2 regions of the Rhizobium sp. 9140 genome follow, and region 2 is predicted to be linked to the other one. Evidence: predicted binding sites of a transcription regulator. Region 2 holds the regulator's gene; the other holds the start of a gene.
The links. Region 2 encodes LexA, which represses DNA repair genes until DNA is damaged. Its sites were predicted from a motif close to TGTTCNNNNTGTGTTCNG; they were not measured.

Region 1 (4,211 bases), 1.2 Mb from region 2:
TCGGGCGATAGCCGGTCTCGGCCGGCAAGGCGCTCGAACTCGGTTTCGTTGGCCACCACGATATCCGCCATGCGGCCGAGCGCTGCGGCATATTCGGTCAAAGGCGCGATGTTGATGATCGAGCGGACGCCCCGCTCGCGGGCGGCGAGAAGCGCGCCTTCGACGGCCTCGGGCGGCACCTCAAGCTGCAGCACCAGCGTATCCTGCGGTGTCATCGTTTCGATGGCGGCAAGCGCATCCGCCTCGTTGACGGTGCCGTTCGCGCTGGCAACGACAACGATCACGTTCTCGCCGTCTCCGCCGACCAGAATATGCGCGGTGCCCGTCGGCTCGCTCGCAGTTTTCACCAGCGACAGATCGGTACCCGCCTCCTTCATGAGGCCAAGGGCGGATTCGGCGAAGGCATCCCAGCCGACGGCGCCGGCCATGCGCACGGACGCGCCGGCGCGGGTTGCGGCCAGCGCCTGGTTTGCGCCCTTGCCGCCGGCTGCCGTGGTGAAACTGTTGCCCGTCACCGTTTCGCCCGGTTTGGGCAGGCGCGCCGTGGTGGCGATAAGGTCCATATTGATGGAACCGAAAACGGTGATCATGCAATGCCTCCCGAATGCGCCGCGCCGAGCGGCGTGTGTAAGCCGGACACTGCCCGACGCTCTCAGTCCTCGTCAACCACTCTCAGCTTCAGCGAACCGATGCGGCTGCCGGGGGCAGACGTTTGTCCGGGCTGCGAACTGGCCGGAACGGGTGAGGCGGGGTCCGCTGACATGACGCCTCCGCCCTCCTGCAGGTCCAGCGCCTCGATCTTCGCACCCCGGCGCTTGAGCTTGTCGGACGAGATCAGGATGTCATCGACGTCCTTCTGCGTGGTGGTGAAGTGCCCGTGCAGCTTGCGCACGCGCTCGTCCAGCCGCGAGAGGTCCTCCATCAGCCGCACGACTTCGTCCTGGATCAGATGGGCCTGCTCGCGCATGCGATGGTCGCGCAGGATCGCCTGGATGACCTGGATGGAGAGCAGCAACAGAGAGGGCGAGACGATGACGACCCGCGAACGGTGCGCCTTCTGCACGATGCTCTCGAAATGCTCATGGATGTCGGCGAAGATCGACTCGGACGGCACGAACAGGAAGGCCGTATCCTGCGTCTCGCCCGGGATCAGATATTTCCCGGCGATGTCCTTGATATGCACCTCGATGTCGCGCCGGAAGAGGAGCGATGCCTGCCGCTTCAGCTCCGGCGTTTGTGCCGCCCGCATGGCGTTCCACGCCTCCAGCGGAAACTTCGCATCGATCGCCAGTCCCGGCTGGCCGTTTGGCATGCGGATGATGCAGTCCGGCCGCGAGGCGTTGGACAGCGTTGCCTGGAACGTGTAGGCGCCCTGCGGCAGGCCATCGGCGATGATCGTTTCCATGCGTCCCTGACCGAAGGCGCCGCGGGTCTGCTTGTTGGCAAGAATCTGTTGCAGCCCGGCCATGTCCTTGGCAAGCGACTGAATGTTCGTCTGGGCCGTGTCGATCACGGCCAGCCGCTCCTGCAGCGTCCGCAGGTTTTCATGCGTCTGCCGCGTCTGCTCGGTGATCGATGCGCCGATGCGCTGCGTCATGCCGTCGATCCGCTGGTTGATCGACTGGTTCAGCTCGTATTGCCGCGTCCCGAAGATATCGGCAATAGCGGCGATCCGGCCCTGCATCTCGGTCTGCGACTGGATCAGCGCGGCCATCTGCTCCTGCGCCGTGTCGGCTTTGGCAGCGCCTCGGCGACGAAAGGCTGCGAGGATGGCGAGAGCGACGAGAACCACGGCGCCGACCAGAAGCCACGCGAGAACGGACGCGGAAAGGCCGGTCGCGTTGGCGGCTGCGAGCACGATATCGGTAAGCGAGAAAGCGTTCATGGCCGGACTGTACCGAAATTTATAGCCAAGACCAGATCAAATCGTGAACATCATCTTGATCGGTGTCAATTTCCGCGTGAAAATCAGCGCAAATTCTGTCTGCCCGAATTCCATCGCCAGAAAAGATCGGCTATCACGACGCCATGACGATCAAGCCTCTTATCATCCTGCCCGATCCCCTGCTTCGCCAGATCTCCGCGCCCGTCGAGCGTGTCGATGACGACGTGCGCCGGGTCGCCGACGACATGCTGGAGACCATGTACGACGCGCCGGGCATCGGACTGGCAGCGATCCAGATCGGCCTTCCCCGCCGCTTGCTGGTGATCGACCTTGCCAAGGAGGGTGACGACCCGGCGCCTCAGGTCTTCATCAATCCGGAAATTCTGACATCGACGGACGAGCATTCGGTCTACGAGGAAGGCTGCCTGTCGATCCCCGATTATTACGCCGAGGTCGAGCGACCCGCCGGCATCACCCTGCGCTATCTCGACCGCGAGGGCCGCCAGCAGGAAATTGCGGCGGATGGCCTGCTCGCCACGTGTCTTCAGCACGAGATCGACCACTTGAATGGTGTGCTGTTCATCGACCATATCTCCAAGCTGAAGCGCGAAATGGTCGTCCGAAAATTCACCAAGGCCGCCAAGACCCGCGGTTCGAAGGCGATCTGATCGCGGCGGGCCGCCGTCGATGACGGACCCGGCCGCGCTATCGAGGGAGGCCGTCATGCCGCTGCGTATTATTTTCATGGGAACGCCGGAGTTCTCGGTGCCGACGCTTGCCGCGCTGGCGCAAGCCGGCCACAAAATCGTTGCCGTCTACACCCAGCCCCCGCGCCCCGGCGGCCGGCGCGGTCTCGACCTGCAGAAATCTCCCGTGCATCAGGCAGCGGAACTGCTCGGCATCGAGGTCCGCACACCGCAGAACTTCAAGGCCGATGAGGACCGCGAAGCGTTTCGCGCGCTGGATGCCGACGTGGCCGTGGTCGTTGCTTATGGCCTGCTCCTGCCGGAGGCCATCCTGTCGGGCACGCGCCTTGGCTGTTACAATGGCCATGCCTCCCTGCTGCCGCGCTGGCGCGGTGCGGCCCCCATCCAGCGGGCGATCATGGCGGGCGACCGGGAAACCGGGATGATGGTCATGAAGATGGAAAAGGGGCTCGATACCGGCCCCGTGGCCCTGACGAGCCTCGTCACTATCGGCCCCGACATGACGGCGGGCGAACTGCACGACAAGCTCATGGTGCGCGGCGCAGCCCTGATGCGCGAAGCGATGGAGAAGCTCGAGGGGGACGATCTGCCCCTGACCCCGCAGCGCGAGGACGGCGTCCTCTACGCCGCCAAGATCGCCAAAGGCGAAACCCATATCGATTTTTCCAAGCCGGCGCAGGAGGTCCACGATCACATTCGCGGCCTCTCGCCATTTCCGGGTGCCTGGTTCGAACTCGACATCGCCGGCAGGCGCGAGCGTGTCAAAGTGCTTGCCTCCACCATCGAGACGGCCGGCGGCGAGACGGGCACGGCGCTCTTCGACGATCTGACGATCGCCTGCGGGGATGGCTCCATCCGCCTCACACGGTTGCAAAAGGCAGGCGGCAAGGTTCTGCCTGCCGACGAGTTCCGGCGCGGCACACCGGTTCCCGCCGGCACGAGGCTGTTCTGAAATGCCGCGCTTCCGGCTTCTGGTGGAATATGACGGAACCTCCTATGTCGGCTGGCAGCGCCAGGACAATGGCCGCTCCGTGCAGGGCGCCATCGAAGCCGCGATCCTGCGCCTTACGGGCGAGACGGTCTCGGTCCGCGGCGCGGGACGCACCGACTCAGGCGTTCACGCCCGCGGGCAGGTGGCGCATACCGATCTCACCCGCGACTGGCCGGCGGAAACGCTGCGCAATGCGCTGAACGCCCATCTCGGCCAGCATGGCGAGCGTGTCGCGATTCTCGACGCCGAACCCGTGCCGGAGACATTCGACGCCCGCTTCTCGGCCCTTCGCCGGCACTATCTCTACCGCATCATCTGCCGCCGCTCGCCCTTAGCACTGGAAGCCAAACGCGCCTGGTGGGTGGTAAAGGAGCTCGATGCGGGGCTGATGCACGCGGCGGCCCAGACGCTGGTCGGCCGGCATGACTTTACCACGTTCCGCTCCGTCCACTGCCAGGCCAACAGCCCTGTTCGCACGCTCGACCGGCTGGATGTGACACGGGACGGCGATGTGATCGAGATCCGTGCGACGGCCCAGAGTTTCCTCCACAACCAGATCCGCTCGCTGGCGGGAACGCTGAAGATGGTGGGTGAGGGGAAGTGGCCGGTGGAACGGGTGCGTGCCGCA
Region 2 (4,211 bases):
ATCCGACAAGAGACTCGGTAATATCCCTTCATCGTCAATCCATTGGCGACATATTAGATTTACGGGGGGAACAATGAAAATCACTACGACAGGCGCGATTATCATCAGCGCCATTTTTATGTCCGGGGCAGCGCAGGCCGAGGATCTTGTGTTCACATTGAAGAACAGCACGACATCCGTTCTCACGCGATTCTACACGTCACCTGTCGGTGTTAGTGATTGGGAGGGAGACGTGTTCGGCGAGCAGGTTCTCAATCCCGGTGAGACAATCGAGCTCACGATTGCAGACGGTAGAGACGTTTGTAACTACGACATGCGTTTCGAATTCGAAGAGGGTTCAGATCTCGCAACGACGGAGGACAAGCAAAATTTATGCGAAATGGGGTCCTACACCATCCACGAATGATGAGCCCGATGTTCGAATAACGCCTTTAATATATCGGAGTAGCTGGCCGACATGCCCGGATATTACAGCGAGCTAGCTGCTCCGACAGTCGTCAACAGGACACTGTTTCCCAGATCGTTGTTTGCATATTTGATCACAAGTATACTGAGGACGGATGCAAGCATCCCGACAAAAATCATTCTCATAATGACGTCCTTATCGCATAAGAATGCGCGTTTCTCGTAAATAGGCTGTAAGCAACACCAAAAAAAGCGAATTGAAATCTCTAACCCGACCGTAATTCGGCAAGGCAGAGATTTGATTGGTTTTTACCTGCCACCGCTTCACCCGGACTAGAAAACCAAGTAGTTTCTGTGTCGGCTACAAACAGTCTTTTGCCAAATCCGGAACTTCGTCTGGGGTTGTGCATACTCACAACATCGCACCTCCCACAAAGCCACCTTCCTAAAGGTCAAAAATGACTGCCCGAAATATTTGCAATATTCCAGACATGCTCGCCTCCGCTGTGTTCACCCGGTAAACGCCGGCCTGTCCATGCAGTTCCATAGACTTTCACGTGCAGATATCGTTAAAGCTGGCAAGCCTCAGAACTGAACGCGTTCCGCCTAATTGTTTACGAACAGGACGACAGGTGGCGCAAATTTCCGGCCGGTTGGTAACTTAATAAATGACGAAGATTTGCTCAGATCTCACACCACGAGATTTCATGAGCCACCAATGACCCCTTCGTCATCCCCTACTGGATGCGGCATCCAGCGACGTCACGTCCGCGCGCTCAAACGTGTCTCCTCATCTCACGGACGTCAGGTAGCCAAGCTCCGGCTCAAGGCCGGACTGACAAGGAGGCTGATGGCTCAACCCTCAAATCTTCCATTTGCAAAATGTGACGGTTACGATTTTGTCTGTTGTCGCCGGGACAGTCATCAACCAGGACCGTGGAAAACCTGAACCTTAACAAGCACGCTGCAAAAGCTCCATATGCAGGAACCTAAGGACAACAAGACTTCGATCAATCCTCCCGATGGCGACGTCCTCGCCTCTTACTGGTAACGGCGAATCAAGCCGACGAGCTTTCCCTGCACCTTCACGCGTTCTGGGCCGAAAATTCGTGTCTCATACGCTGGATTGGCTGCTTCAAGAGCAACAGAGGCGCCCTTGCGGCGGAAACGCTTAAGGGTCGCTTCCTCGTCATCCACGAGGGCAACGACGATCTCACCGGGGCTGGCACTGTTGGCATTCCGGATGATCACGGTGTCACCGTCCAGAATACCCGCTTCGATCATCGAGTCGCCTCGGACTTCCAAAGCGTAGTGCTCGCCATTGCCGATCATAAAGGCGGGAACGGAGATATCGTGCGTATTGTTCTGGATGGCGGAAATCGGGACGCCCGCGGCAATGCGCCCCATCACCGGAACCGACACGCTATTGTCGTTGCCAACCTCAGCCGCTGACTTCAGCGCATTGTCAGGTGCGGAGCTTCCCCTGCTTCCTTGGATCACGCTCGGCGAAAAACCGCGCTTGGGCGGGACTGCCGCCAGATACGCGTCAGGCAGCTTGATGACCTCAAGCGCTCGTGCCCGGTTGGGCAGGCGCCGGATGAATCCGCGCTCTTCAAGGGCCGTGATCAGCCGGTGAATGCCGGACTTGGACGCGAGATCCAGTGCATCCTTCATTTCATCGAATGAGGGGGGAACACCCGATTCCTTCATGCGCTCATGAATGAAAATCAACAGTTCCTGTTGCTTGCGGGTCAGCATAATCAATCGACTCCAGAGTCACGAAACAAAGCAAGAACAGTGTTATATGTTCCTCATGTGTTCTGCAAGTGGCATTGTGGTTAAACCACATCTGGAAGGATCAACAGCGGGCGCTCGTCGTAAGCGTTGCTTTTGAACTCCACGAAAAGAGGAACTGTTGGCGACGCACAACCTCCCTCAGCTTCACAATAGCAACGCCGCCATGAGCTTACCCATGACGGCGCGAAAGAGACATCGAATTTAGGTATCAACCCGCGGCAACCTTGCGCGAATCAGAACGGGATATCGTCATCCAGGTCGCGAGAGAAGCCGCCGCTTGATCCGCCGGTGCTACCCGATCGGGCACCCGAGGACTGGGCGGGGCGATCGTAATCGTCGCCGTAGTTTGCCCCACCGCTTCCGCCACCATATTCCGAGCTGCCACGGCTTCCGCCACCGCCACCGCTGCCTCCACCATCGCGACCGTCAAGCATCGTCAGCGTCGAGTTGAAGCCCTGGAGCACCACTTCCGTGGAGTAACGGTCGTTTCCGTCCTTGTCCTGCCACTTGCGGGTCTGCAGCGCACCCTCCAGATACAGCTTGGCGCCCTTCTTTACATATTGCTCTACGACCTTGCATAGGCCTTCGTTGAAGACCACGACGGTGTGCCACTCCGTTTTCTCGCGCCGCTCACCGGAGTTCCGGTCACGCCAGCTTTCGGATGTCGCGATGCGCAGGTTTGCGATCGGCTTGCCATCCTGTGTCCGCCGAATCTCCGGGTCCGCCCCGACGTTGCCGATGAGGATCACCTTGTTGACGCTACCAGCCATCTTTTTCCCTGTCTCCTAAAAGCGGCTCAACGATCCGCATCGTGTGCCAAGTCTACGCTGTTGAACGCGGCATTTCGCCCTCGGCCAGCAGCAATCCACAACAGTTTACAAATTTGTTCTTTATTTGTTCTATGTCTTGGGTATGATCCTGTCAAGCGAGGCCTTTCCAGGCCGCAGAGGGGATCACAGACTGGGGTTTGTTGTGACAACAGACAGCGGTTCACCGCGACAAAGGAATAGCGGTTTCCCGAAAACACGCCTCGACATATGAAGTAATGATCTTAAGTAAGGGCTTCGTCCCCAAGCAGAGCGTCCGACCATGAGCGAATTCAAGACCATTTCGATCCGCGGTGCGCGGGAGCACAATCTGAAGGGCGTCGATCTCGATCTGCCGCGCAACAAGCTGATCGTGATGACGGGCCTCTCCGGCTCCGGGAAGTCGTCGCTCGCATTCGATACGATCTATGCCGAAGGGCAGCGCCGCTACGTCGAGAGCCTTTCGGCCTATGCCCGACAGTTCCTCGAGATGATGCAGAAGCCGGACGTCGATTTGATCGAAGGCCTGTCGCCGGCGATTTCCATCGAGCAGAAGACGACGTCGAAAAATCCGCGCTCGACGGTGGGAACGGTCACCGAGATTTACGACTACATGCGCCTTTTGTTTGCGCGCGTTGGCGTGCCCTATTCGCCGGCGACAGGTCTGCCGATCGAGAGCCAGACGGTCAGTCAGATGGTCGATCGCGTTCTAGGGATGGAGGAAGGTGCGCGCCTATACATTCTCGCGCCGATGATCCGAGGGCGAAAGGGCGAGTACAAGAAAGAACTCGCGGAGCTCATGAAGAAGGGCTTTCAGCGCGTCAAGGTGGATGGTCAGTTCTACGAGATTGCCGATGTTCCCGCGCTCGACAAGAAGTACAAGCATGACATCGATGTGGTCGTCGACAGATTGGTGGTGCGCGGCGATATCGCGGCAAGACTTGCGGACAGTCTGGAGACCTCACTGCGGCTTGCGGATGGCTTGGCGATTGCGGAATTTGCCGACAAGCCGCTGCCGGAGAAGGAGACATCCGCCGGCGGTTCCGCCAACAAATCGCTGAACGAGACGCATGAGCGCGTGCTGTTCTCGGAAAAGTTTGCCTGCCCCGTTTCCGGCTTCACGATTTCGGAGATCGAGCCCCGACTGTTTTCGTTCAACAATCCCTTCGGCGCCTGCCCGACCTGCGATGGTCTCGGCAGCCA

Region 1: GA0004734_RS05330 (DNA recombination protein RmuC) is a predicted target of LexA. The motif match lies at 1,918-1,935, and genes of this name have one in related genera.

Annotation. Positions count from the first base shown of each region.
Region 1 covers NZ_FJUR01000001.1:1,149,289-1,153,499, forward strand. Annotated here, with positions in the region: gene GA0004734_RS05325 (ribokinase) at 1-590, opposite strand, end outside; gene GA0004734_RS05330 (DNA recombination protein RmuC) at 653-1,885, opposite strand; gene def (peptide deformylase) at 2,029-2,553, shown strand; gene fmt (methionyl-tRNA formyltransferase) at 2,609-3,544, shown strand; gene truA (tRNA pseudouridine(38-40) synthase TruA) at 3,546-4,211, shown strand, end outside.
Region 2 covers NZ_FJUR01000001.1:2,395,702-2,399,912, forward strand. Annotated here, with positions in the region: gene GA0004734_RS11320 (hypothetical protein) at 74-406, shown strand; gene lexA (transcriptional repressor LexA) at 1,447-2,163, opposite strand; gene GA0004734_RS11330 (single-stranded DNA-binding protein) at 2,436-2,972, opposite strand; gene uvrA (excinuclease ABC subunit UvrA) at 3,292-4,211, shown strand, end outside.